Regions from separate parts of the Paenibacillus sp. Y916 genome, predicted to be linked through region 2. Evidence: a T-box and tRNA genes for the amino acid it is inferred to sense, from the RefSeq annotation. Region 2 holds a T-box; the other regions hold tRNA genes.
The links. A T-box is a leader RNA that pairs with one kind of tRNA and senses whether it is charged. The one in region 2 lies ahead of leuS (leucine--tRNA ligase), so its partner is inferred to be a tRNA-Leu.
Positions count from the first base shown of each region.

Region 1: it has a tRNA-Leu gene. The T-box ahead of leuS (leucine--tRNA ligase) is inferred to sense a tRNA for this amino acid. The anticodon was not compared.
Region 3: it has a tRNA-Leu gene. The T-box ahead of leuS (leucine--tRNA ligase) is inferred to sense a tRNA for this amino acid. The anticodon was not compared.

Region 1 is NZ_JBXCJA010000004.1:355,518-365,600, reverse strand. Features, by position in the region: gene AC1TO9_RS12455 (hydrolase/acyltransferase) at 1-102, opposite strand, end outside; gene AC1TO9_RS12450 (SprT family protein) at 286-756, shown strand; tRNA gene AC1TO9_RS12445 (tRNA-Asn) at 807-882, shown strand; tRNA gene AC1TO9_RS12440 (tRNA-Ser) at 892-983, shown strand; tRNA gene AC1TO9_RS12435 (tRNA-Glu) at 1,200-1,274, shown strand; tRNA gene AC1TO9_RS12430 (tRNA-Lys) at 1,332-1,407, shown strand; tRNA gene AC1TO9_RS12425 (tRNA-Leu) at 1,426-1,507, shown strand; gene AC1TO9_RS12420 (MFS transporter) at 1,605-2,801, opposite strand; gene AC1TO9_RS12415 (MarR family winged helix-turn-helix transcriptional regulator) at 2,817-3,272, opposite strand; tRNA gene AC1TO9_RS12410 (tRNA-Leu) at 3,431-3,512, shown strand; gene AC1TO9_RS12405 (GNAT family N-acetyltransferase) at 3,707-4,906, opposite strand; gene AC1TO9_RS12400 (LacI family DNA-binding transcriptional regulator) at 5,026-6,054, shown strand; gene AC1TO9_RS12395 (FAD-dependent oxidoreductase) at 6,138-7,487, shown strand; gene AC1TO9_RS12390 (S-layer homology domain-containing protein) at 7,652-10,083, shown strand, end outside.
Region 2 is NZ_JBXCJA010000001.1:196,633-206,715, reverse strand. Features, by position in the region: gene AC1TO9_RS00915 (anti-sigma factor family protein) at 1-1,227, opposite strand, end outside; gene AC1TO9_RS00910 (RNA polymerase sigma factor) at 1,224-1,772, opposite strand; gene AC1TO9_RS00905 (DNA internalization-related competence protein ComEC/Rec2) at 1,922-4,480, opposite strand; gene AC1TO9_RS00900 (deoxycytidylate deaminase) at 4,576-5,091, opposite strand; gene AC1TO9_RS00895 (ComEA family DNA-binding protein) at 5,126-5,653, opposite strand; gene comER (late competence protein ComER) at 5,835-6,668, shown strand; gene leuS (leucine--tRNA ligase) at 6,661-9,102, opposite strand; T-box leader at 9,194-9,464, opposite strand; gene AC1TO9_RS00880 (asparagine synthase) at 9,899-10,057, shown strand.
Region 3 is NZ_JBXCJA010000001.1:342,449-352,531, forward strand. Features, by position in the region: gene AC1TO9_RS01520 (hypothetical protein) at 711-875, shown strand; tRNA gene AC1TO9_RS01525 (tRNA-Met) at 948-1,024, shown strand; tRNA gene AC1TO9_RS01530 (tRNA-Ile) at 1,065-1,138, shown strand; partial or broken gene AC1TO9_RS01535 (SulP family inorganic anion transporter) at 1,224-1,715, shown strand; gene AC1TO9_RS01540 (VCBS repeat-containing protein) at 1,732-2,493, opposite strand; tRNA gene AC1TO9_RS01545 (tRNA-Leu) at 2,726-2,811, shown strand; gene AC1TO9_RS01550 (uracil-DNA glycosylase) at 2,907-3,575, shown strand; gene AC1TO9_RS01555 (hypothetical protein) at 3,658-3,804, shown strand; gene AC1TO9_RS01560 (NucA/NucB deoxyribonuclease domain-containing protein) at 4,076-4,471, shown strand; gene AC1TO9_RS01565 (DinB family protein) at 4,580-5,065, opposite strand; gene AC1TO9_RS01570 (hypothetical protein) at 5,114-5,383, shown strand; gene AC1TO9_RS01575 (S-layer homology domain-containing protein) at 5,643-10,083, shown strand, end outside.

The sequences.
Region 1 (10,083 bases), on a different contig from region 2:
ACGCAGATTAAGTGCACTTAGTTGATAAGCGTAGTCTGCAGGCATTTCCACAAATTGAAGTTCATGTTGTAGTTGTAAAATGACGTATCTCATCTTTGCCATAGTGTGTTAGAATCCCCCTATATATCTTTATGTATTGAATGAACGATGCTTGTATCAGTATACTTGACAGTGTAGCCTATAGCGAAGTTAAAATTCAAGTATCAAGTCATGTCCCTGATAAGGGAATGGGCGAATGCCTAGCATATAGTAGGAAGGAATCGTTGGAGAACTATGACAGAAATGATGACCAATGAGGAATTACAGGTATGGGTGGAGGATATTTCACACCGTTGCTTCGGAGTGCCGTTCTTGCATCAAGCTGTGTTCAATGGGCGGTTAAAGACTACGGGAGGGCGATATTTCCTCAAGGGGCATAACATAGAGATTAATCCCCATCAACTCGATAACTTTGGAAATGAAGAGGTGGAAAAAATTATCAAGCATGAATTATGCCACTATCATCTCCATCTGAGAGGAAGAGGGTACCGACATCGTGATCCGGAGTTTAAACAATTGTTGCAACAAGTTGGGGGGAGTAGGTTCTGTCAGGCACTTCCTGGAGCGAAGGCTAGAAAGCCTCTCCCTTATCGATATAAGCTGACATGTACACGATGTGAAATGGAGTATCTCCGTAAAAGAAAAGTAGACCCTAAGCGTTACCGATGTGGTAAATGTCGAGGCGATCTGAGCCTATCTTCGATGACTCCATCTTGACTGAAATCATTCGGAATGATATATTAATGATTGTAAGTCTAGATTGATGTTCCCTGATAGCTCAGTTGGTAGAGCACTCGACTGTTAATCGAGTTGTCACAGGTTCGAGTCCTGTTCGGGGAGCCATTATTTTTTGGAGAGATACCCAAGTGGCTATAAGGGGACCCTCTGCTAAGGGGTTAGACTGCGTAAGCGGTGCGTGGGTTCGAATCCCACTCTCTCCGCCATATTTTTTTAGCCAATCATATATGAATTGACAAAGGGACCTATCAAGGTTCCTTTTTTTGTTAGAATAGTGTCCGTGGCTTCCATTAGAAGGTAGAAGATGCGATACGCTCACTATGCCACTCGAAATGTGAGATAAGAATCTAAGAAAAAAAGCTTGTCATGTAATTGTAATTTTGTTATAATCATTTTTGTTGTCACAAGAAGTGATGTATTATGGCCCGTTGGTCAAGTGGTTAAGACACCTCCCTTTCACGGAGGTAACAGGGGTTCGAGTCCCCTACGGGTCACCATTTATTATGAAGGAATTCAGTCTTCAAGAATGGCACACAGCATTGTGTAGTCACCGAGAGCCATTAGCTCAGTTGGTAGAGCACCTGACTTTTAATCAGGGTGTCGAAGGTTCGAATCCTTCATGGCTCACCATTTTCACTTTTATGATTTGCGGTCGTGGTGGAACGGCAGACACGCTACCTTGAGGTGGTAGTGCCCATTGGGTGTGAGGGTTCAAATCCCTTCGACCGCATTATGATTAGGCTTCTACGGATGTTAAAACCACTCCCTATTCAGAATATTAGATTCTGAATAGGGAGTGGTTTTTTGACGCCTAATTCATTTCTCCTTTACGTGATTTTACCCAAGTGAGAACCACGCTTGAATCCCTTCACCATATAGATGGCATAAAGCACAATGAATAACACAAGGAACATAGATGAATACCGGTACATAACAGCATAACTTGAGTGGGAAGCAATTTGACCTAGAGACAGTGCTCCGACAGCTACCCCAAGATCAAGCGAATTGAAATACATGCTATTGGCCATACCTTGCTGCTGTGGTGTGACCGATTGAATCATCCAAGTCTGAATTGTAGGTTGTGCTGTACCGAAACCAACGCCATAGAATAATGCTGCTACTGCAAGAGAAACGGTAGAGGTTGAGTAAGAAAGTAGGATGAGCCCGATAATTAGAAACAACGCCGCTGGAATGAGCAGTACAATATGACCTTTGCGGTCATAGAGTTTACCTGATATCGGACGGACGATAATAACTGAAATAACATTAAATAAGAAAAATAATGATGCATTTGCAAGATGAACTTCTTTTCCAAATAAAATTAAAAAGCTCAATAAACCGCCATAGGTGATCGACATGAGCATATTAAGAATACTCGGGAGGATCAGTTTTCTATTGAAGCCCGTCTTGTTGGGTGTTGATGAAAGTTCCTTAGGGGCTACAACAGGAGGTTTCACTTTTTTGGTGATGGGATAGATCAATGGGAAAATCAATAGTGCTGTTGCCAAAGTGACATATACTAACGTAGGAAATCCACTTTGCCCTAATATGGTGCTTCCGATTACGGGTCCCAGAGATAGCGCAATACTAGTGGATAACCCGAAATAACCCAAACCTTCTCCTAATCGTCTGTTTGGAATGACCCCGGTGGCCATCGTCGGAAGGGTCGTACTTCCCATTCCGAAGCCAATTCCAAATAGAATACGCATAAGTAGTAGCATGGCTACCGTTCCACTCCATAAATATCCGAAAGTAGCCAATGTTATGAGAATAAGTCCTGTGAAAAGGATGGTGTTTCTTTTTCCTTTTTCTAATGCCTTGGCGGAGAATAGTCGCGAAGCGATAGCAGCTAGAGCAAAGAGAGTCGTGAACAGACTAACGGTTAGATCACTCGCATGGAAATGATCTTTAACATAAGAAGGTAGCGGTGATAAGATCATCTGTAAATTCAGAAATAGTAATAAGTTACATACAGTAAGCATGATGAATTCTCTTGTCCAGAGTTTGACTTGTTTGGTTTTCATTTTTTTTGAAGACTCCTAACCTTGATGTAATTGATCGATATTATGTTGGATTTGTTCCATGATCTGTTGTAAAGATAGTAGCTGTTCATCTGTGATTCCAGATATCAATTTGTCATTCAGCCCTAACTCTAGAGGAAGTGTATCTAAGATGAGTGTCTTAGCTGAATCAGTTGAACAGATCAAGAATGCCCTGCGATCAGTAGGGTTTATTTGTCGTATTATGAGCTTCTTTTTATCTAGAACATCTAAGATACGCGTCACCGTAGGCTGATCTTTATCCGTACGGAGTGCAATTTCCTTTTGGTTAGTTCCTTCCTCAAGGCATACTTGATATAGGACGGCCCACTGTTCAGGGGTGATGTCATAGGCTCTAAGCTTATTAGCGAATAAAGTGCTAATCTTACGAAAAATATGTGCGTATTTGAATCCGATGGACTGTTCGGGGGAGGGGAATCTAAACAGGGTAAACACTTCCTTTTAATATAGTTGTTATAACAACTATATTCCTAACAACTATTGTTGTCAATGCTATTGGAGTGTGTGTGGATATTACTGTAAGCTAATAATATGCTCTTTACTTTTAAGTGTTATCCATGTAATATACATAATGTGTTGCAAAAATATTATGCGCGGTCGTGGTGGAACGGCAGACACGCTACCTTGAGGTGGTAGTGCCCATTGGGTGTGAGGGTTCAAATCCCTTCGACCGCATTATGATTAGAATTTTTCGTAACCCTTACACTGTAAGGGTTTTTACTTGTTAAAGTGAGAGGGTTCAAGTCCCATTAACCCAGATAAGGTTAAAGCGGCAGTAGCAATAACAGCGAAATGAAAATAAGAATGACGGAATAGAACAAGCCTGCTCATTAGAGTAGGCTTTTAAATATGAGCCTAAATATAGGCATCTAAAACTTATCTGTATTATAGAAGACGGAGTTTTGTTTCGGAAATAGAACCTCGAGCACATGATATAGTGATGCTTCCTTGGAAGCGTCACTATATCCTTGGAATAGCAAAGTTATAAACTCCTCTTGGCTTAACTTGATGGCAGTATACTCAAGCCCCGTTCGTGCATCAGACTCGATAGAGACATCTTCACTTAAGTAATGAAAATATGCCTTTTGTCCTGCACACTCTAAATATAAATGTAGACTTTCCTGAGCATACTTTGGACTAATATTCAGCCTTTTTTGAAAAGTAGAGGTCAGTTTAGCAAGTAAGGGCTGAAATCGGATCACTTTCCACATCGCGTAATTCATCGTATCCTTCTCGGCACTCCAATTGGTGAATGCTTCGACCAGAGCGTGATCGTCTGGAAGGTTTGCCTGAACGGAGATTGCATCCGGACGTTGTTGGACCAAAGCGTGAAATAAAGGGATGACTGAACTTTCCTCACCTTCGAGATAGCATAACTCCTCCAGATGAGCAATTCCGTCAGCCTTTGTCTCGGATATAAGTCCGTAGGCAACAACGACTCCATCTCGTATAGCCAATAAGCTTGCAGCAGCTTTCCATCTAGGCCAATGAAGTTGATCCTTCCAAACAGCCTCAGATCTAATCGCTGTATACGTTCTAGAAGCATTAAACTGTTCATAAATATCGGATATAGCATCGCAATAAGACGAATCGAATGGAACGATCTCGATATGTGTATCGTTACTAGCCGTGACGGATGTGGTATTTAATTTGTACAAAGGTTCGGGAACAACATTCCAACCATGTTTTTCATAAAATGGGGTAATGACAGCGTATAGTAAGGAAAGATCGTACTCTTCCTGTTCCATCCATTGTGTAAGATTGTGCAGAATTTGTCGACATTGTCCCTGTCCTTGGTACTCGGGAACAGTCGCTACGCTACCTAATCCTCCAATTTTTACGGCTGCATGATCAACTCGACTAATAACTGGGAACAATTGGACGGTAGAAGTGATCGTATTTTGTTGCGTAGCAATCCAGGTAGTAGCCATGTCATAGGCTGAATCTTGGTCTAACCGGATTTGAAAAAAGTCTCTTCCAACATCGAACGCATTTCCCAGAATATCATAGACGGCTTCTAATTCTGTTCGATTTACAATATTACGTACTACTGTTTGTTGGATTGTCATTAAATATACAGACCTCCTATAATGAGAGCGTTTTCTTGTTTTCTATTGACATAAAAGCACTGATGCATGATAATAAAAATATAACATATATGGGAGCGCTCCCACAATAGGTGATGAAAATGAAGCATACATTAGAATCGATTGCAGGTTTAGCAGGAGTATCAAGAGGGACTGTATCTCGTGTAATTAATAGCTTACCGGGAGTTAAACCGAAAGTGCGCGAGAGAGTTTTGGAGATTATTGAACAGACCGGCTATGTTCCACATTCGCAAGCAAGAAGTCTGGCCGGTGGTAAGACAGGGAATATCGGGGTTATGGTGTTTGGACCGAAACCGGATTTCTTGAGCCATCATATTTTCTATGAGGCACTTCAAGGTATTCAAGCAGACACCATTGCCAATGCCTATGATCTGCTCTTATTGGCTAACCGTAGTGAATCGGACCAGGATTATTGGAAGAAGGTCGCTACGATGCGGAAAGTGGATGGACTCATCATTATGGGTGAGCATATCCAGCAGGAGTATTTGATGTATTACCGAGAACAGCAGATACCCTTTGTTCTAATTGGGAAAAGGAACTATGATTCATTACCGATTGCGTGTGTGACCTCGAATTATCGTCAAGGGGCGTACAAGGCAACAAGTCATTTGCTACAATGTGGCAGACGCCGAATCGTATACATCCAAGGTCTTATAGGTACTTATCATGAGAATGAGCGATTTGCTGGGTATACTCAAGCATTGCTAGAAGCGGGAATAGAGCATGACCCAACTCTAGTTATCCATGGTAGCGCGGATCAGGAAGAAGCACGCCAACAGACGAAGCTTCTGTTAGAGAGGAATGTATCATTCGATGCTGTGTTTGCAGCCAATGATCTGATGGCATTTGGTGCGTTGGAATCGCTCTTCGAACAGGGTTATCGAGTTCCTCAGGATATTTCGGTCATAGGTTATGATGACATTCAAGCGGCAGCGTACTCATCTCCGCCGTTAACAACCGTACGACAAGATAAGATCAGGCTTGGAAAAGAAGCGGTGGGATTATTGCTGGACATTTTTCGCGGCGATCTTGATGAGAATGAATCCAAGGATATGATCATTGATAATGAGTTGATCATTCGCGGAACGACTTCACAGCAGGAAAGCTAAAAAGTACGGACAAGAAGATGAAATTGTCCGCTTTTTGGACTATAGTGGGAGCGCTCCCATATTGAGAGGAATGAAACGAACAGATGTCTAATTTACAGAAGGAATATGATGTAGCAGTTCTCGGTGGTGGTCCAGCGGGCATTACGGCTGCCATTAGTGCGGCGAGAAACGGAGCCGAGACGATCATTGTGGAGCGATACGGATTTCTTGGCGGCATGTCAACTACAGCGATGGTATATCCATGGATGACCTTTCATTCGGCAGTGGGTGAGCAAGTTATCAAAGGCATTGCCCAGGAAATTATAGATCGTTTAATGGCTCTTGACGCATCGCCAGGTCACTTAAGAGATACCGTCGGATTCACTCATACTCTGACGCCTTATCATCCCGAGGTGTATAAAGTATTGGCTTGTGACATGCTCGAGGAAGCGGGGGTTGAGATTCTACTTCATACAGCAGCTATAGATGTCCAAACGAAGGATGAGCGTATAAGTGGCGTAACTTTGTACAATAAAGGTGGTGTTTCGGAGCTCAAAGCAAAGGTGTATATCGATGCAACCGGGGATGGAGATATCGCTTATATGGCTGGGGATCCTTGGGAGAAGGGTAATATCGACGGAAAAGTACAACCGATGACGATGAAATTTCGCATGAGGGGCGTCGATCTGAACAAGGTCAAGGACTACATGCAGAATAACCCTTCAGAATTTTATGAGAAATCGTTGATTTCAGATCTTGATATTATCCCTCTTACAGGGGTTATGGGCTTTTATAGTCAATGGAAAGAAGCTGATCTCCCTATTCAACGCGATGGTCTTCTGTTTTTTAGCGGACCAAATGAGGATGAGGTTCTTGTGAACGTATCCCGAGTGTCAGGTCTAGATCCAACGAAGATTGAGGACCTGACGAAGGCAGAGATTGAAGGGCGTAAGCAAGTTCTCCTTCTAGAAGCATTTTTCCAGAAGTCTATTCCGGGATTTGAGAAAGCTAGCGTATCAGCTGTAGGTGCCCAGATTGGAATCAGGGAAGCAAGACGGATTATTGGGAAATATGTGTTGAATGGCACGGATGTATTGGATGGCAAAAGATTCGATGACGTTATTGCTAGAAGTGGTTATCCGATTGATATTCATAATCCAGAAGGTAAGGGTGTCACCGCTAATTTCATTCGAGAAGGCGGTGCATATGATATCCCTTATCGCAGTATCGTTCCAATGAATACGACGAATTTATTATTGGCTGGAAGATGTATTTCAACGACGCATGAAGCTCAAGCAACGACACGTCTGACGCCAAGCTGTATGGCGATAGGTCAAGCGGCAGGTGCCGCAGCAGCACTGGCAGTATTGCATAATTGTACTACAGCAGATGTTCCTATTCCTGAGTTACAGGCGCGTTTGATCGAAGGAAAAGCCGAGTTGGGATTAGATTAAAGTGAATGGAAGCGGATGTAATCACATCAAGGAGGTGAGAGAGACTCATCCGCTCTTCGCTCTTTTCATAATATCAAATACTTATAAAATCTATTTTGTAAGCGCTATCTAAAAGATGTTTACTCCGTACTATCAATAATAATACTTAAAGTAGAGGTGACCCAATGAAGAAGAAATTGTCTAAACGTTTGCTATCCATCACAATAAGTCTCGCGATGGCATTTGGTATGGTTCCTTTGTATGCGGTTTCAGCGGCGGGTGATGTGAATGTTGGGATTGTGAATGCGGGGTTTGAAGAGGGTCCGGTGAATGGTGAAATTCCAGGTTGGAGTAAGGACCCAGCAACGGTAGGACTGATAGAACTTAGTTCTATACAAGCAAAAGGTGGTTCCAATAGCCTACATCTACACGATACTGACAGCGATCCTCTGTCTCCGGGATTGCGCGTGTTAAGTGATAATATAGCAGTCACACCGGGAAGTGAATATACAGTTCAAGCGTCTGTATATGTCGTACAGCAAACAGCAAGTATTGTTCATGAGGTTCAATATTTCGATACAAATGATAAAGAAATCACACCACGGCAGCAGATACTTAATTCTAATAAAATCCTGAAGCTGAATGCTTGGAATGAGATGGTGAATGTCTCTACTGCTCCAGTGAATGCATCTTATGCAAGAATCGGTTTCTATTCAGGTAAGCCAAGTTTGACGGATGCTTATTTCGATGATGTATCGATGATTGGACCAGCGACGCCAGTAATACCAGACCCAGAACCAAATCCAGGACAACCGGCATCGGGACTTGTTAATCCAGGGTTCGAGATGGACTTGGTTGGTATGGAAATCCCAGGTTGGGCTGTAGATCCTAGTACTGAAGCATTCGGAAGTATTGGACTTAGTAGTGCGTACTCAAGAACTGGGAATAACAGTTTACTTTTCGAAGATAAAGTAAACGGTACAGCTCCTAATGGTCACTTTAGAATGCTAAGTGATCCGATCTCAGTGTCAGTAGGAGATATGGTTACATTCGAGACTTATGTTTATAAAGTTGCTGCAGGAGATCAAACTGCGCAAATCCAACCTGTCATTCATTACTACGATGCGGGAGGAAATAGTGCAAAAATAAATGATTTTGAGGGATATGGTGCCAATACTATCCCTGTGGGACAATGGAAGGACATAAAAATCACTCGTGAAATCCCGGCTAATACAGCTTATATTAAAGTAGGATTGTATTCTGGTTTTCCAAGCCTTACAAAGTTATATGTGGATGATGCGAGTATAATTATTGAACCTAAATCACCTGTGGTAACTCCACCTGCAGAAGATGTTGCAGCCGAAATCCCGAATGCTGGATTTGAAGAGGCATTGATAGCTGGTGCGATTCCAGGCTGGAGCCTTAAAGATGGTCCTGTGGGATCAATTGAATTAAGTACTTCAGTAGTTAAGAGTGGAAAGAATAGCTTATATTTTCAAGATAAGAGTGATGCGACAGGTTCACGAGTGTTAAGCGACAAGTTCGCAGTTATACCAGGCGAGGCATACATTGCTAAAGCTTTTGCAAACGTAGTCAAGCAATCACATAATATCGTTTACGAAATTTACTTTTATAATGATAAAGATACTCAGATTGGATTCAAGCAGGAATTGTTTGGAGCATTAGCATTAGGTAACAATCAATGGACCGAGATGCGGGTATCTACTAATAAAGTCCCAGCAGGAACAGCCTACGCTAGAGTTGCTTTTTATTCAGGAGGAATTAGTATAACTGAAGCCTATTTCGATGATGTTTCATTCGATATAGTGCCATCTGAAGTACCATTAGATCGTAACTATCATGCGCCATTTAATCTTGGTCCAATGGTTAGCGTGAGCCTAGGTCAAGCAGGAGCTATTCAAGAAAATGCTTTAGGTGAGAACGAGGTATATTTCCATTCGAATGGGTTGCCTGGTACATTCACAGTGTTAGATGCAGAAACAGGTAAGATGAAGTTTACAGAGGAAATTCCAAATACAGAAGCATTGTGGGCCATGACAATCGGACCAGACAAAAATGTTTATTTTGCAGGGACTGGAGATGCAAGATTGTATCGCTACTTACCTGTAGATAAGAAAATAGAATCGCTAGGAGCCAACCCATCTGATTCATGGGTATGGGATCTTGAAGCAACTGCAGATGGTAAAATATATGGTGGTACGTATGCTGATAAAAAAGAAGGTAAATTATTCGAATATGATATTGCAACCAAACAATTCCGAGATTATGGTAGCGTTATGAAAGGTGAAGATTATGTTAGAGGTATAGCAGTAGACGATAAGTATATCTACGCTGGTTTAGGATCGAATCTACACTTGTTTAAAGTTGATCGTGTGACTGGGGAGAAAACAGAAATTAACATCCCAGGCTATACAGGCACGAAAGGCGGAATTATTGCAGATGTATTCGTAGTCAATAACAAGCTGCTTGTTTCAGTTAGTACTATTAATATGGTAGTTATGAACATGGATACCTATGAGATTGAGCATACATTCCAGTATAGTAATATGATCTCAGAGCCGGACCCTGCAGATCCTAATCTGATCTACTATAAGGA
Region 2 (10,083 bases):
TACATGGGAGTAAGTATAGACTGACGTTTTGCCGTCGAGCTCTATTTGGTACGTAAACACGGTACTGTCCATCGACCACTCACCCATTACCCAAGTTCCCACTAGATCAATACTTTGAATAACGTTCTTTTCACTTACATTTCCAACAGACACTCTATATATCGCCAACTTCTGTTTCTCGAGATTCTGATTCTCCAGAACGGCAGTCAATGTCCCATCAGGTGAATCCAATGAAATAGATGCTGAAGCAGTCTCTGGAGCTATAGCTACATGGCTACTGAATCCTGTAATATCATCCATAATACGTTGCTTATTTGGAACAGGATCTACAATCAATGCTTGTAAAGGTTCACTGGCTCGGTCACCCATTGCCACTTCATCTTCCAAAGCCTTCTCTGAAGAATCCAATATGTCTGTTTGTTCCATCCTAGCAATAGATGGTTCATCCACAGCTTCTGAAGTTGGATTTGAAGTCAGATTTAAATCCTGATCTTGTTGATCCTGCTTAGTTGAATCCGAGGCTACCACTTTCTTATCACTTATTAACGGTTCACTTGATTTCCCTTTCTCCGAATTCTCAGGTGATAAGGCCACTGTATCTTGTTCTAATTCGGCAGGTTCCGGTGATGGAGTGCCAAGTTCATCCTTCACACCCTCAGCAGGTGACAAGTCTCTATTTGCTACAGCGCCTGAATCATTCGCAGTAGTCGTAGCAGCATTACTCGCCGTACTATTCTTCATAGACATAGCTCCGTCTTCCGCACTCATGGTTGATTCCATCCTTGTAGAATCTGATTCTTTATATTGGACCTGCGCATCTGATAACTGTTGTGGAGAATAACTATAAATAGCTACACCTAAAATCCCTACCGCAGCCGCAACCCCGATCAATGTTCTTGTAACTCCCGTTGTAGGGTAGCGTTTCTTCCGCTTATTCATATATGCTACTGGAATCATCTCTGCGGGTTGAATCTCTTCGGAAGCCGCCTTCTCAAGGCGGGCACGATCCAGTGCATCAAGTTGAGGCATAATAGCATCCACCAAACTATATTTGGGTACGACGAGCGGAAGTTTCTCTAGTTCCTGGGTTAGAGCCTTCAGCGTACGAAAGGCTTCTGCACATTGTTGACAACCAGCAATATGTCCCAACATTTCTGCCACCTCTTCTTCATTAAGGTCGTTATCCAAATATCGGTGCATCGATTCTACCACCCCTGTACATCTCATCCTGACACACCTCCTTTCTGATACTCTTGTAGCATGCCCTGTAATTGTTTTCTTGCCCTAAATAAATATGATTTCACCGTGTTTAATGGAAGATCCAAACATTCAGAAATTTCATTATATGAAAGATCCTGTATGTACCTCAACACAATAACATTTCTATGATGCTCTGGAAGTTGATTGATAGCCTCTCGAATGTCTTCCGCCACATAAGAGGACAGAACTAAATGCTCGACATCCTGTTTATCTTCAAAATCAAATTCATGCTCATCTATGGATACCGTTGGCTTATTACGCCTGAACTTATCAATACATATATTGGTCACAATCCGTTGTACCCATGTTTTAAATTTCGCCTTTTCTTCATAGGAGTCAATTCGAGTATAGATACGGATTAATGCCTCCTGTGCAGCATCCAAAGCATCTTGTTCATTATTTAGGATATAATAGGCAGTGCGATATACATGTTGTTCAATATCACGTAATAGGGTAATTAGAGCGTCGCGATCGCCCGATTGAGCGGCTCTTATGAGTCCAAGCTCTACCACAAAGGATCCCCCTCTCCCTGTAATCTTACTGACGTGTAAGACCAGCAAATTGTTGCATTTTTTTTAAATAGTAAAAAGACTTCTATGCGAATCTTACAAGAGTACGATCCGGAGTTCAACCCTAATAAACAAGGAAATCCAATTTCAGCCTACTTTAATTTATTTCTGACCCATACTTTGTGATTCAAATGGAACTTCATTTGAATCTCTCCTTGCTGATCCGTACGAAAGATGTCCATACCATGTTCAGTAATCCGATCAAGCACTTCAGGTCTAGGATGACCATAAGAATTGTTGACCCCCGCAGAAATAACTGCAGCTGTTGCCTGCCAACGAGCTAGCCATTCTTCAGAAGTTGATGTTTTACTACCATGATGGGCAATTTTAATAATATCGGCTCCCTCTAATACAGTTGCCACACTGGCTTCATTCCTCAGTATATTCTTCTCACTTGCTATATCCATATCCCCAGTTAATAACACACGGATACCATTCATATCGAGCATAAATACTAGGGATGAATGATTCTGATCCTTTACTACAGGCAACTCCATTTGCTCATCTTGTGTCATTTCAGGTGATAGAAATGTCATCTCCGTGTACTCATCAGGTTGCATCACCATCGTATGATGAACAGCATAAATGGGTATCTCTTTTACTAGAGCCGTTAATAGTAACTTTTCCATTGTAGCCGTATTTGTAAGTGTACCATTAAATACTAAAGCTTTCACTGGAATATGCTCCAAAACAGCCTGTAAACCACCTATATGATCCTGATCCCCATGGCTAAGCACTACAGCATCAAGATGATGGATACCTCGTTTTTTCAACAATGGCACAACCACTTTTTCTCCCACTTCGAAAGGGACTTTACGATTCTTCCAAGAGTCCTCTGGCTTCCTGAAACTTACGGTACCTCCACCATCCACAAGAATATTTTTCCCTTTAGGTGTTGTAATAAGAATACTATCCCCTTGACCAACATCCAGAAATGATACTAGTCCAGCTCCATTCAATGGCTCTGGTTGGTACCCAATATATAATAAAAATATAAATATGAGCAATAGTGGGGCAACAATGAACTGCTTCCATGTAATCTTGCTACATCGTGCTTCTGGTTTCCGTCGCTGACAATCAGGTACATCTTCAAGTGGGACGGTATCATCAACAGACATTGGAGAGGATTGAGCATGTTGTACCCATAAATCCGTTAATCTAAGTAGAACATACAATAAAACATAATAACTACAGATCCATAATATAGAGGGTGATGGCCATATCATTATGAACACTGGGTGCATATTCATCCATTCTACTACCGTAAAGGTAATGTTATCGAGCCATTCTGCAACCCAGGCTAGACACCTCCCTGCGGATACCCATATCGAACCGATTGCTAAAGAAGCCATCCCCAGTGGCATGACTAAAAAAGAGATGAGTGGAACCAACAGTAGATTAGCCACGACAGATAGTAAGGAGAATTGGTTGAAATAATATATAGTCAGTGGAAAAGACGTCAGCTGAGCGATGACAGTCACTCCTAATGCACCTGCAAATTTACGGGGCAACCGTGTCAGCATTGACATGACTAGTGGCACATATATGATCAGACCTAGTGTAACGATAAAGGAAAGTTGAAAACTAACATTTAATAATAAGTAGGGATTCCATATTAACATCAGGAGGGCCGCAGCACTAATAATGTGAAGCCCGTCTTTCAACAACCCTTGTCTTACTGCATAAAGAGTAATCATGCTCATGATACCAGAACGAACAACAGAGGGACTGAACCCTGTTAGAAGAACATAGCAAGGGACTAGCAGAATAACGATTGTAAGTACTGTTTCACGGGAAAGTCTGAACAACGATAGCAGAATCATTAAGCACGCAACATATACAGCCACATGAGTACCTGATACAGCCAATATATGTGTTAATCCTAATTGAGAGAATTGACCATACGTCGCAGGGTCTACATCATCTTGCATCCCAATGATCAGACCTTTCATATATCCAGCGTGAGGCTCGTGGAACAATTCATCGATCTTGGATGCCATCTTCTCTCTTAACAGATCATTCACGCGAAATAACGACATCACACTCCAAGAAGTCGGTGCCACAACTGCTGTGTTCTGTACTCCTTTTACCTTCATGATCCAATGTATTTCTTTCGTTCGTAAATAATTTCTATAGTCGAAACCATCATAATTACGAGCAACTGCTGGAACTTCAAGAGAACCACTTAACTTAATGGTATCACCACGCTGCCATTTCCCGACCTCTTGCTGCTCCTCCTTCGTCAGAAGCTTCACCTGTACTAGCACGGTCTCCGATACGACTGATGAGTTTATTTCAGATAAATTGACGTTCATATCTGCTCGATCCCCATCTACTATCACCGTCGTTACAATCATACCCTCTGCGTCGACGCTCATCTCAGAAAGTCCGGTTATATCCTGTTGCACAGCAGAAGCCAATGACGTTACGTTAGTATGATCATGCCATTCCCAGTATCCACCTGAAAGGGTAATTGCCGTCCACATCATTAGAACGACTCCCCACCTCTTTTTTAGAAGCATCTTAAAAGCTAGTAGTAATACCGTCATCCCTATCCATAACCAACCAAGTCTATAACCTGAATATAGGCAAGCAACGCTGCTTCCAACAACCCAGCATAGAGTACATAACAACAAGGGTCTACCCTGCATCCATATCACATTCCTTATTTAGAAAATAAAAAGAATCTCCTTTGCGATGATCGTCGCAAAGGAGATTCTTTCTCCAATATTGTGAACTTATATATTTAGTTCGTTACAATTGTTATCGTATCTCCAGGGGGTTCAAAGGATTGTAACTGGCGAAAAATAATGCCTTTGCTATGCATCATAGATGTTACCTTATCTGTATCTTTAGGATAGGAACGATGAAATACAATTTCAACGACCCCACTATTTGCCAGCATATTTGCACAGGTCCAACAGGGTTCATCTGTGACATAAACTGTACTACCCTCTCGATCAACACGATCAGTAAAAAGCAATAAGTTCTGTTCAGCATGAATCGTTCGAATACAACGTTGTTTCCTAATCATTTTCTCTTCCCCATCCACATAGACCAGGGATACATCCTCTGCTATCATACAACCAGCCTCAGAACAATCCGGCATGCCCATTGGTGCTCCATTATACGCTGTCCCCAGTAGTTTCTTCCCTTGAACAAGTACAGCACCTACATGTCGACGAGCACAACGAGAACGAGTAGATACCATATAAGCGATATCCATGAAATACGTATCCCAGTCTTTACGTGTATCTGTCATCTTATTCCCCTCCATTTTATACTTTCATATTAACCTATAGTTCTACATATGGAGTTATTTTCTCCAACATTTTTTCTCCAATTCCTTTCACATTAACGAGATCAGTTATTTTCCGAAAGGAACCCTTTTCATTGCGATAATCCAATATCGCCTGTGCCTTTTTTTCTCCTATACCTGGAAGTTCCTTTAATTGTGACAACCCAGCTGTATTCACGTTTATTTTATTGTTATTTGAAACTTCAGACGACACCGCTGTAGGTAGACTTGTCTCATTAGTAGCAACTTCTAGAACCTCCTGCTTGTCCACATCGACTATTGGATCAGAAGATGACGAGTTAACGACACCCTCATTCTTTATTGCTGAAACTTTATTCGACATACCTGTCTGCGGCTCTTGTTTCAAAGTTTCGGTCTCATTATCTTCTCCCAATGCTTGCGCTATTTGCAAGTTCAACGGTTCCCAATCCTCAATACCGTCTTTCCCCCCCACACCAGACAATACAATATAACCGCTACTTAATAGGGCAACCACAACATAGACCCCCTTATGTATACGTCTCATCACAATGCACCTCTATCACATTAGATTTGAATAACAACACAACATTTCGACAGAATCATCTTAAGATAAATAAAATTACTTGATCAGATCTGTTATTTCGTCATGAGGCAAAGGTACTAGCGCATATATTATGAAGTAGGATTATGTCATTAATATAACTTTGAAAGGAGGAAATGTTCTGATGAAGGTAGGATTGATTGGAACCGGCAGTATGGGAAGCACTTTATTAGATGCTTTCATTCATTTCGGAGCACTTCAACCTCAACAACTATTCATAAGTAACCGTACAATAAAGAAGTCCCTTGCACTCTCTGAGCGCCATGAAGGACTAAATGTATGTCGCAATAATATTCAGACTGTAAGATGTAGTGATGTTCTATTCATTTGTGTTAAACCTCTTCAATTCCCTTCATTAATTCAAGAAATTAAAAATGACCTTCGACCGAACCAACTAGTCATATCTATTACTAGCCCTGTGCAACTGGCACATTTGGAGAGTAGTCTATGTTGTAAGATCGCCAAAGTCATTCCAAGCGTAACTCATAAGGTCGGTAGTGGTGCTTCATTAGTTATGTATGGAAGCCGAATCGAAGAGAAAGATAAGCAATTTCTGCATGATCTACTCTCTTCATTCAGCAAACCGTTGGAAATAAAAGAATCACAGGCACGCATTAACTCAGATTTTTCTAGTTGTGGCCCTGCTTTTATGAGCTTCTTCTTATCTAAATGGATCGATGCTGCCATAGAGATGACAGGCAGTTCCCGTGAAGAAGTCACCTGTCTTGCCAGTGAGATGATACTAGGAACAGGTAAGCTATTAACCCAAGGTGGGTTAACGCCACTCCAGCTACAAGAACTAATCGCCGTCCCTGGCGGAATTACCGCTCAAGCTTTACTTCAATTAAATCACAACCTAGATGGTGTATTCCACCAGCTAATTACTACAACCCATCATAAATATGATGAAGATGTAAAGGAGTTAGATAAATTGTTCGGTCGACCTGAAATTAACTGACCACAATATTAACTAATTTCCCTGGAACAGCAATCACTTTACGAATGCTTTTTCCTGCTATAGCTTGCTCCACGCTAGGTAGTGACAGACTATGCTTTTGCAATGCCTCTTGGTCCATATCTTTTGCAACCAGCGCACGCTGTACAATTTTTCCGTTCACTTGTATAACAATCTCAACCTCAGAATCTACCGTCCAGGCTTCGTCAAATGTTGGCCATTCAACAAGAGAGATGCTCTCAACATGCCCAAGGCGCTGCCATAATTCTTCGGAGATGTGCGGTGCCATTGGGGACAACAACTGTACAAACTGCTCGACAGCTTGACGTGGCAATTGTTCCGTTTTGTAAGCTTCATTAACAAAGATCATCAATTGGCTGATCGCTGTATTAAAGCGCAGGTTATCCAAATCTTCGCTAACCTTCTTAATCGTTTTATGCCATACACGTTTAAATTCATCGCTACCTTCGCCGTCAACAATTTTGCTTTGAAGATTGCCTTCTTCATTAATAATTAGTCGCCATACACGGGCAAGGAAACGATGGCTACCTTCTACGCCGTTCATACTCCATGGCTTCGTAGCTTCTAATGGTCCCATAAACATTTCGTATATACGAAGTGTATCTGCACCATGACTTTCAACGATTTCATCTGGATTTACTACATTTCCACGTGATTTACTCATTTTCTCATTATTGGTACCTAGAATCATTCCTTGGTTTACGAGCTTATGGAATGGTTCTTTGGTATCAACTATACCAAGATCGTATAGCACCTTATGCCAGAATCGTGCGTATAGCAAGTGAAGTACAGCATGTTCTGCTCCACCGATATATAGGTCTACCGGAAGCCATTGTTGTTGCTTATCCTTAGAACAGAGCTCCTCATCGTTATGAGGATCAATGAAGCGTAGATAATACCAGCAACTGCCTGCCCATTGAGGCATTGTATTCGTCTCACGTCTAGCCTTCATTCCTGTCTCAGGATCAATCGTCTCTACCCAGTCAAGCACATTAGCAAGCGGTGATTCTCCCGTACCTGATGGCTTGATTTGGTCTACATCTGGTAGAACTAACGGTAATTGATCGACCGGTACGGTCTTCATTGTTCCGTCTTCTAGATGAAGAATTGGGATAGGCTCTCCCCAATATCTTTGGCGGCTAAACAACCAGTCACGTAGACGATAGGTGATTTTACCTTCGCCTTTGCCGTTCTCTTCTAGCCATTTAATCATTGTTGCCATGGCCTCTTCATTCTTTAAGCCATTAAGCAAATCAGAGTTGACATGTTCTCCATCTCCGCTATATGCCTCTTCTTCGATATTCCCGCCTTTAACTACTTCTATAATTTCTAATCCGAACTGTTTAGCAAATTCCCAGTCACGAGTATCATGACCTGGTACTGCCATAATAGCTCCCGTTCCATATCCTGCAAGAACATAATCTGCGATCCAGATTGGCATCGTTGCACCATTCACCGGATTAACTGCATATGCCCCTGTAAAGACCCCTGATTTATCTTTAGCCAAATCCGTCCGTTCCAGATCACTTTTGTGCGATGCCTGAGTTTTATAGATCTCAACCGCAGCCAATTGCTCTGGTGTTGTAATAACGGTAACCAATTCATGCTCAGGAGCTAGAACACAATAACTTGCGCCGAACAAAGTATCTGGTCGTGTTGTAAATACCGCTAAGTTTGCATCGTGACCTTGAATATCAAATCTCACTTCTGCTCCTTTAGACTTACCGATCCAATTACGTTGCATATCTTTAATACTTTCGGACCAATCTAACTCCTCTAAATCTTCCAATAAGCGATCTGCATACTCAGTAATCTTGAGCATCCATTGTCTCATCGGTTTACGAACGACAGGATGACCTCCACGTTCACTTAATCCATCAATAACTTCTTCATTCGCTAGTACCGTACCAAGTGCTGGGCACCAATTGACAGGCACTTCAGCTACATACGCAAGCCCTTTATTAAATAACTGGATAAATATCCATTGTGTCCATTTATAATACTTCGGATCCGTCGTACTAATCTCTCTATCCCAGTCATATGAGAAGCCTAGAGATTTAATCTGACGACGGAAATTGTTAATATTCTTAACTGTGATATCCTTTGGATGTTCTCCTGTGTCTAAAGCATGTTGCTCAGCAGGTAGCCCGAAAGCATCCCAGCCCATAGGATGAAGAACGTTATAACCTTTCATCCGTTTATAGCGTGATACAATATCTGTTGCCGTATAACCCTCAGGATGCCCTACGTGAAGCCCCGCACCTGATGGATAGGGAAACATATCCAAAGCGTAAAACTTCGGTTTCGTTGGATCTTCACCCGTTTTAAATGTCTCATGTTCATCCCAATATTGCTGCCATTTCGGTTCAATAATTAATGGTTGATAGCCTTGACCTTGTTGTTGCTGTTCATTCATGGCTTATTATTCCTCCTTCATAATCGCGTACATGATCTAAATCTAACTCATTTGTCCATCAAAAAAACCTCTACATCCTTAGCGTTTGATCGCTAGGGACGAGAGGTTTGATTCCCGTGGTACCACCCTAGTTAGCGGAATACATTCTTTGTCTTCCACTCACTTTGAACCCTTAACGCGGGTGAGACGATGATACTTACTATATAGAAAAGTCGACGATCTTAGTCACCGGATCGACAATGCCTTCCATATTCATATCATTACTCCGAGGCAAGTTCACTTCAATTTATCAACCGGCTTACAGCAACCGCCGGCTCTCTGGATGATATTTCGAAATTAGTACTCCTCATCAACGTTTAAAATATGCATTTTGATGAATCAAATTATACAGAACCAACAATATTAAGTCAACAAGTGTATCTTCTACTTACTCCTAGTCCAATAGTTGTACGAAGTACATTTAAATCCTCATCATATCCTTAATTGCTAATTTTAGTTGCACAGAGTACATCTAGTTACTGGTAAATCCCCACTTTTCTCTATTTTCCCTTTTTTAACTGTATCTTTGCATCTATTTCTCTCCACCTCACCTTTTCCTCTAAAATAAGTGTATCTTCTACAACTGCCCATGCACTTCTACCTCCAATCCTAAGTGAAGTCCTTTTCCGAAGACTTTCTGGTACAATATAGCGATCATCAATTTTCTTGTTACTATAAGAACAGGAAATGTATAAATCCAATCACATATACAAATACTACCCATTGTCTTTCCAAAACTACTTAAGGGAGTGTTCATATGCGAGAAGGATTGATTCCTGCTGTTCTTGGAACTGTCGTATCTGCATCAGGTGCCGCAATGCTTGGAAGCAAGTATAAACTTGCTGCGTATGGTGTACTTGGCTTTGGTCTAGCACATATCATCCTGGGAAGTATCGACCTTGTTGAACATCGTTGAGGAATGGAAAGACAGCGAAACATAAG
Region 3 (10,083 bases), 150 kb from region 2:
TTTTTGGAAGATCTTTAGGTGTATTCTGCGAGAATTGCGGAAAATTGGGCTTTTCGAGAAATTAAATGTCTTTTAGGCATCTAAAGTGGGGGAAAGTGGAATAGTGGTGGATTTAGAGAACAAATTTGCAACTAACGTGGATGACTACCGCTGGATGTTGGCTGCGTGCAGGTAGCCGAAGGTAGACCTATTAACAACCCAATGGAGACATCGTATGTAGTGGCATCATGAAGAGTAGAGTAACCAAGTACATTTTCTAACGGAAATAACAGACTCTATTTTGCCTGAATCGTCACTCTTGGAATTCTAACGGAAATGAGAGATCTTATTTGGTCTTTTCCTTCGGATTTGAGCTGTTAATATGCATATAGAGGCCTGTATTTCCGTTAAAATTTCATTGTGGTGTTTTTTCGTGGAATAAGGTCTGTGACTTCCGTTAGAAATCCACTGCCGGTGAGTAAGTGCATAAACAACACCTAAATTAGCAGAATAGGCTGGCTTGCAAGAAATAAGTGTTTAAATGGCCGTTAAAGTTGGGGTAATCGCGGAAAAGTGGTGGATTTAGAGGACAAATTTGCAACTAACTGTACGTTCTGCAGTTCAGTAAGGCTATTTTGAATATTGCGAATCGAGTTGTATGTATAGAGAGTAACTAGGTAACAATACCATCGACATCTTATTTTACTCATGATGAGAAGGAGGGAAGAGGTATGCAATGGGTATATTTCGGTAAACTTTATACAAGTAAATTTCAAGCGAGTTGTCTTGCCAAAAGATTAGAGCAGGATGGCTGGATTTACGGGTATGATGATCCTTATTCTGTGGAAATATTTCGTTCTCGTAGAGGGCGTTTTGGCGTTCGATTTATTCCTTGAATAAAAAAGGCTTGACGTATAGGGTGTTAATGTTGTATATTAATTCTTGTCGCTATTTGAATAATTCAATGACGCGGGGTGGAGCAGCACGGTAGCTCGTCGGGCTCATAACCCGAAGGTCGCAGGTTCAAATCCTGCCCCCGCAACCAATTAAATTGCCATTATTCATAGTGGATTACATATTATTTAGGGCCTTTAGCTCAGTTGGTTAGAGCGGTCGGCTCATAACCGATTGGTCGGGGGTTCGAGTCCCTCAAGGCCCATTTTATCAGAAATCCTTGCTTTGTAAGGATTTTTTTGTTTGTCTTTTTAGCTATTAATGAACATTGAAATAGGGGAAGCTAGACATTGGCATCTATACAATTGAACAACTCTACTTGGTTTGGTAATACTCGAAAAGACGTATTGTCCGGTATTACGGTTGCTTTAGCGCTGATTCAAGAAGCAATCGCATTCTCTATTATTGCAGGTGTGAGCCCGATGGTAGGTCTGTATGCTTCGTTCTGTATGGCTATTGTCATCTCCTTTGTAGGTGGAAGACCTGCGATGATCTCGGCAGCTACGGGAGCTATGGCATTACTTATGGTGACTCTGGTTAAAGAGCACGGGTTTGAGTATCTATTTGCAGCAACGATACTTACAGGTGTCATTCAATATGTTATGGGAAAATTGAAAGTTGGACATTTGGTCAGCTTTGTACCCCATTCGGTCATAAATGGATTCGTAAATGCATTAGCTATTCTTATTTTTATAACCCAACTGACGCAATTCAAAGGACAGAGCTGGGTGATGTATGCATTGGTTGCTCTGACACTTGCCATTATTTATATAGTCCCTCTTTTTGCTGTGTATCAAATCATTTAGGTGCTCCATAGATCGCAAACCACTGATTCTGTAACATCCACCCGTTGTTCTGCCACTTCAAATTATTCTCCACATACCCAAATCGATCAGCATGGTACAGTCCGCTTACGCCTTGGAAAGCCAGTAACTCATAGACCCCATCTCGATCGAAATCAACTGGATATAAACCGCTGAGAGGGTCTACCCACCCCTCAATAGGGGCCTTCAACGTTCCGTTCGGATGATAGATTTCATCTAAATAGGCTTTGCCTCGAGATGTGATGTCTATCGTATATACTAGTTCTGTATTGCTATTAGTCAATTGCAGTCGATAACCATCTAAATAGGTTACTTTGTATTTCCAATAGTCGTTGTACGCTTCGGAGCTGAATATAAGTTGTGTCTTGCCCTGAGTTAGGGTGTACAAATAGTCATACGTTATCGCCCCTGATCCGCCACTATCGATTGTTAGTAATAGATCTGCAATTCCATCCCCAGTGAAGTCTCCCACAAAGAGACGTGGATTATATCCTGAATTCTGATTGGGCTTGATCCGATAACGTCTTGCGGAGGCACCATCCTGAATGATAATAGAAATGTCGGTTATAAATGGACTTGTAGCATCTTGCTTAACCCCTGTGAGCCATATTTGATCGGGGACATGATCTCCGGTTACATCGACAGTGACATGATCTAGAACCATCTCTTTGTGTGTAGTCTGATCTGGCTGTCTTACATCATATTGGGGGACTTCATACATATGTTGCATCATCATATTTGCTCCTCTATATAGGTAATTACCTATAATCTATGATGGGGAGGGTAAAGATGTGATGAGCATCGGCTTGCCCAAAACGAATGTGTTATCTATGATGTGCAAATGATTAATTTTCTCTGTGAAAAAGTTATTTGTGAAATAGGTTGAAATTGTTTGGAATATATCATATAATAAGAAAGTTGAATTTAAGCAGTACCGTTATATAAATCAGCGAATTCATACCTATTATGCCGGGGTGGCGGAATTGGCAGACGCACAGGACTTAAAATCCTGCGGTAGGTGACTACTGTACCGGTTCGATCCCGGTTCTCGGCATCATGATTGAAGATTTAGATGGAAATGAGTCGGCTCCGCGTTTATGGAGTCGGCTTATTTTTTGTAATAATTATGAAGTGAAAGAGGAGATCAGGATGTTCGGTAATGATTGGGATGATCAATTACAAGCTGAAATGCTTAAGCCTTATTTTATAGAGTTGCAGCAAAAGATAACGGATGAATACGCTCATCAAACGATACTTCCTCCTAAGGAGTATTTATATGAAGCGCTTAAGCTTACATCATATACTACAACCAAAGCGGTTATTTTAGGCCAGGACCCTTATCATGGTGTTGGACAAGCTCACGGACTAAGTTTCTCTGTCATGCCTGGAGTACGAATTCCACCTTCACTAAGAAATATTTACAAAGAACTAGAAGCCGATCTATCGGTGGATACCCCAAATCACGGATCGCTTGAACGTTGGGCGAAGGAAGGGGTTCTTATGCTGAATACCGTACTCACCGTACAGGAGGGACAACCTGCTTCTCATCAAGGGATCGGCTGGGAGAATTTTACGGATACGATCATACAGAAATTAAACGAACGAGATCATCCTTTGGTATTCATTCTTTGGGGAAGTCATGCACAGAAGAAGACATCGTTAATAGATATGAGTAAACATAAGGTCATTCAAAGTAGTCATCCAAGTCCGTTAGCGGCGTATCGTGGTTTTTTCGGTAGTAAACCTTTTTCTCAGACAAATGCTTTCCTGGAATATGTAGGAGCGGGGCCAATTGACTGGAGTATTCCGAATCTTTAAGTTGTATTCATGGCACGTAGGTAGAATAGTTGAACTCAAATGGGGGGAACTTAGGAGAAAATGATTGTGAGGTGAGACAATAATGCATATTCAAACGGATGAGTACACCATTGCTCCATTAAATGAGAACGATCAAACGTTACAAGCGATTAAACAAACAGAAGCGCTTCTATATGATCTCACAGGTAAAGAAGTTACATTAATTGCTTATGAGAAGCGACAAGAATAGCTTGGAATTCGTTATTGGGTTGGACAATCCGTCATCGTAGCGGCCTCCTACACAAGTTTTTATCAAGCACTAGTTATGGTTTCGAGCCTTCAATTCCGCTTCTATGAGTGGGGTTGAAGGTTTTTTTGGACAATTGCTGTGTTCCCATAGCAACAATTTTAATAATATGGTATATTTCGAAGTCACATAGAAGCTTTTTTACATGAGGGGAGTACATAGCTTGAAGAAAACAAAAAAATCTATTGTTCGTCTTATTTTTGCAGTAGTAGTCATGTTAGGGTTGTATTATTTCGATATTATTGATTTATCCGAGAAGAAAATAGTTGTTGAAGTTACTACAGATGCAGACTATTACTTGGAGTTTCCAATAGATCGTTACCCAGAGACAGGAGCCCATATCAAGGATGCTATACAATCTGGATATCCAGCTATATGCACCATTGACCGAGCGGGAGCAGAGAGTAATCGCGCTGACTCATTAAGGGGAATCCCCACAAAGAAAGGATTCGACCGAGACGAGTGGCCTATGGCCATGTGTAAGGAAGGTGGAGCTGGTGCTGATATTGAATATATATCTCCGAGTGATAACAGAGGTGCGGGTAGTTGGGTAGGCAACCAACTTGAGGGTTATCCGAATGGAAGTCGAGTGGAATTCACATTTCCTTAAGTGATTTTGAAATTTAGGTGTTAAAAATGGTCTTGTATTCACGACGTCGGTTCCCTTAGATAGCTTCTATCTTAGGGGCACCGAGTGTCGAATGGCAAAATGTATATTTTAAAATGTTGCTTTTATTGTGGCTAGATATTGTTGTAATGGATTCATATGGTGTTGATCATGCCATATGAAATCTTTAAGATATTGCAGAATGTTAAAGATATTGCCATCTCCATCTATATAATCCTGTTCGATCTCCTCTTTTGACAATGATTCAATCTTCCCGATAATCTTCTTGCGAAAAGATATGGCTTGTTCAATTAATTCATATGTTGTTATCGTACTCCCGTATGTAATTGCCCTGTTGTTAAAATCATCATAATTCAAGTGTTTAAGAGTTACTTGTTTACCAGATGCAATCTTGTCAATGGCCTCTTCGTAAAAGTACTCATCCCATAACATGATATGACTGATAATGGATCGAATAGTCCACTTTCCTTGTTCAATACTTGAATCCCAAACCTCTTCATTTAATTCCTTCAAATTACTGGTGAATACAATCCATTCTTCGAATGATTTGATTAAATCTTTCATCTCAATTGACATCGTTTAGTCACTCCTTTAAATTAATCTGAAGATTTCATTTTGTATCCTGTGAGTGAATCTAATGATGCTTTACTATTACCTAATGATTTCTGTGGGGATGGTGGCGTATCTGTGCGCGTTCTGCGTATAAGTTCTCCGAGCATGGCATTGTTAGCTTCTAGTAATTCAATCATCATTGCGAATGCTAAAAATAATATACCCGAGACAATGCCACTAATCCACCACGATAAAGCTACTACAAATCGGAATCCGTTATCTATCCCGAAAATGAACCCAAGTATGATACCTCCAACGATTGAAATTAGTCCGAGAATATGAAGTGTTTTTGCCAGTTAGAATTCCTCCAGGATGATTACAAGAATAATGTAATCAACTCTATTTATAATAAGAGTATAGAACATGAGTTCTATTTATTCAAGTGTTTTACTTAAAGTGGATGAAAATAGCATTATCTCAAAATTAACAATATGCTGTGCTAGATTTAATCCTACCATCACATTTCATAGTTAGAATGAACCTTATGATGTTGTCCAATTTCAGATAATTAAGAGACAGCCACGAGGGGGATATCAGCAAAGTGAAAAAGTATTTACGTCAAATGAATGTAGCCATTATTGTAGTTCTTCTTATTTCGTTATTCCAACCTGGAGCATTTGTTCATGCATCCATATCTGATCTGCCTTTAACGGACTATGGTTCCGTTATTGATGTTCGTAAGACAGAGCTTGCACCTGGAGCGATGTATACGTGGATGGATTTTCAGAATGATCGTGGTTTACAGAAAATACATACAGTTGAGTTCGATCCGCACAATTCAAATCTAGAGTTGCGGGCCGGTACGAAGGATGGCAAAGTTTACGGTATGAAAAGTGTAACGGATATGGCAGCTTATACAGACTCGCCTGGAAGTCGTGTTATCGCCGGGATTAACGGTGATTTCTATGAGATCTCGGGCTTTGCTACGGGGGTTCCTAACGGTCTGTTTGTGGATGATGGAGTGATATTGAACAGTTCTATTTCAGCTTTTACTTTCGGATTAAAAGCCGATGGTAGTTCGATTTATGGTGTGCCGAAGCTGAGCAAAACGGTGACTATTAACGGAAAGACTACCAATTTAACTAGCATCAACCGTTATCGGAATACGGATGAGCTCGTTCTGTACACGGCAGATTATAGTACGTCTACTAATTCGACCGATAAGGGCGATGAGGTTGTACTGGATATCCTCGAAGGTGAAGTGAAGAGTGGGCAGACTGTCAAAATGAAAGTGTCCGAGATTCGCAACAATCAGGGGAATGCGCCGCTTGTTAAGGGTAAAGTCGTACTCTCTGCGAATGGGGCATCACGTGCTGTGTTGCAGGGGGTATCGGTCGGGGATACGGTTACTGCGACCTTTACGCTTGATGGGGAATGGAATGATGTACGGGTTGCGATTGGCGGAGCGGGACCACTTGTAAAGGATGGAGTGGTTCAACAAGGCGTTGGACCTTTAGGGATACATCCACGCACGGCGATTGGCACTAAAGCGGACGGTAGCATCGTTCTGATCGAAATTGATGGAAGATCACCTGGTTTCAGTGAGGGTGTTGATACAGACGAGCTAGGCAATATTCTGAAGGATATGGACATTGTTAACGCCATGAACCTCGATGGTGGTGGGTCTTCCACTTTCGTAGCAAAAATGCCAGGAACAACAGGTGTGAAAATGATGAATCAGGGATCGGATGGGTACGAACGGAAAACAGGCAACAGCTTGCTGCTCGTCAACACAGCGCCAGAGAAGTCTGTAGCTTCTAAGCTAGTGGTACAGCCGAATGCGGAACGTATTTTGCAAGGATCAAACTATACATTCAAGGCAGCAGGGGTAGATGAGAATGGTCATCCAGCTTCGTATCCTGGAACATTGAATTGGCAGGTGGATCCGAATCTTGGAAGCATGGATACAAACGGAGTCTTCACTGCAGGAACGTCTGCAGGGACAGGAAATGTTACTGTTGTTGCCGGTGCGGTTCATGGTAGCGGTGCAATTGAAGTAGTGGAACAACTGACAGAACTTAAGTTTCCTGATGAGATCAAAACGTATTCTTCAGGCGCTACTGCACAACTGACGGTGAAGGCACTTCGAAGTGGACAGGTCATTCAGGCTGATAACGATAGTTTTGAGTGGCGAGTCGAAGGTGAGATTGGAACTGTGGACAATAATGGCTTTTTTCAGGCGACAAGCGAAAATGGGGAAATGGGCAAGATTTTTGCTAAGTACGGCAATGTGGAAACCTCTTTTGAGGTGAATGTGGGCTTACTTCCAGTAATTCTGGAGGATTTTGAAAATGGAATTGGTAAATATACAGCGACAAACGCAGCTGCTAATAGTGTCTCGCTTACGGAAGTGACGGATCAGGACTTTGTTCGTAGTGGGGATAAATCCTTGAAGTTGGAATATGACTTCACTAATAAAACCGGTACATCTGGAGCATATGTATCCGCTAGCTCGATAAATAATCGTATCCAGATACCTGGATATCCTGAAAAGATAAGTATGTGGATTTATGGGGATGGCAAAAAGCACTGGCTACGTGGACAGATTCGTGATGGTACTAATGCGGCAGTGGCTGTAGATTTTACAAATGCCATTGATGGTGTGGACTGGACGGGGTGGAAATATGTCGAAGTATCCGTTCCAAAGGGAAAAGCAACACCTCTGACGATGGATATGCCCGTTCGGTATATGGAGACGAGTAATCTCAATAAAAGTGCAGGTGCGATCTATGTCGATGATATTCGTGCCGTATATGGTCCATTAGATGAGGATATAACACCTCCAGTCATGAAGAATGCTTATCCTGCGGCGAACGAGATTATCAAAACGGCAACACCGACACTTTCGGTTAACGGAGAAGATGCTGGATACGATCCGGTTGTTCACCCAGGTACCACTCTAATTGATCCGGCGAAAACACGCGTGTATGTAGACGATCAATTAGTAGAGCATGGATTTTATCCTCCAAAGGGACAGATTACTTATATACCTAAGGTTCCCCTAGCAGAAGGGCGCCATAAGATGAAAGTTGCGATTAGGGACATGAGTGGTAATCAGACTATAAAAGAATCGTATTTTGTAGTGAATTTAGGATCACCTTTCTATGTATATACAACACCAGAAGTACTGTATGTCGGTAATACGTATACATTAGATATTACTGCGGAGAAGGCAAGCAAGCTGAAGGAAGGACATATCACCTTTGCGTTTAATCCAGATGCAGTGGTAGACCTGAAAGTGACTCGTGGCAGTAAGATAGCGGAACAGCAATTGAAATCGGTCATTAATTCTGCTGTGGGAACGGTTCGCCTGAACCTGAGTGATATCAATAAATCTAACTTAGATGACGTGGATATGATCGGTCAAATTCAATATACGGTCCGTAATGATTATGTTGGTCCTTATACGTTGGAACAGGCGGCAGGAGACATAACTAAGACGTTCGTGATTGAGAACTCATCTGGTTCTGTAACTTCAACAGAAGGGACTGGAGTGCCGATTAGCTTCATAGGGGCTCCTGCGGAATCTATTGTACAAACACAGTTAGCACTCTCCTGGAATCATTATGATATAGCCAAGGGCTTAGAAGCTTCCTTTACTGTAAAGGAGAGTCTTGGTGGGGGTGCTATAGAAAATGCGAAGTTGTTGATTGATGGAATTGAGGCAGGGGCTACTTCCAGTTCGAACGGAATGTTAACAACTGGAGCTGCGACTTCGTCAGAAGGAACATTCAAGATCCAAGCGGTGAAGGGCAATAGCTATAGTCCTGTCATGACGTTCAAGGTTGCTCCTTATGACGGTACTGCCGAACCTCGTAATACTAACGTTACGATGGGATTGGACGCAGCAACATCTCGTCAGTTCACATGGCAAACAGAGCCATTAACGACAGATACAATGGTTGAACTCGTTAATAAATCAGAATTCACTAGTTTTCAAGACACGAATGTGCTGAGAATTTCCGGAGGAAGTTCGATCTACAACACGAACAATGATGGAACGATGCGAGTCCATAAAGTGGAAGCAGTCGGTCTCACTCCTGGAACTGAATATGTATACCGTGTAGGTGATGGGAAGACGAACGTTAGTGAGCAGGGATCGTTTGTTACGAGTGGGGATCAGAATAACTCTACGAAGTTTCTTTTCATCGGTGATTCTCAGGCAGATTCCAAGGCAGGGTTTGCTCTATGGGGAAAAACGATTCAAGCGGCCTTTGATTATATGCCGGATGCAGAAATGCTCGTACATGCAGGGGATATGGTAGACAAAGGGTTCGAGCAAGAACAGTGGAACTGGTGGTTCGATGCTGGGAAGAAACAGTTGATGAACACAACGCTTGTCCCGATTATAGGAAACCATGAAGTGATGGGTACGAATGGCGACGGTGATTATTTGGCGCAATTCAATAACCCACAGAATGGTGCTGCAAGTGTGAAAGGGAGCAACTATTCCTTTGATATGAATGATACCCACTTTGTTGTCATGAATACAGAGCATTCTGGTAGCCGGTTTGCTGATCAGACACAGTGGCTAGAGCAGGATCTTTCGTCTACTGATAAGAAATGGAAGGTCGTATTCTTCCACCAGGGACCTTATGGTAGCATCTACTCGAATGAGAAAGTGCAGTCAGCTTGGGTGCCAGTGTTCGATAAGTATAACGTTGATCTTGTTATGAACGGTCATGACCATATTTACTTGCGAACCTTTCCGATGAAGGGCGGCAAGCAAGTAGCTGAAGGAGAAGGGACGAGATATGTGATCGGAGGTTCCTCTGGTCCTAAGTTCTATGCACTAACTCCTCGGGTATGGCAGGAGAAAATATATGATGAAGATGAGCAAATCTACACTGCGGTTGAGATTGAAGAAAATGAGTTATCGGTCATCGCAAGAACACTCGATGGCACGGAAATAGATCGGTTGGTGATCGGTAAATATGTACCGGATTCTATCATACTAGATCATACCGAGGTAGAACTTGAGC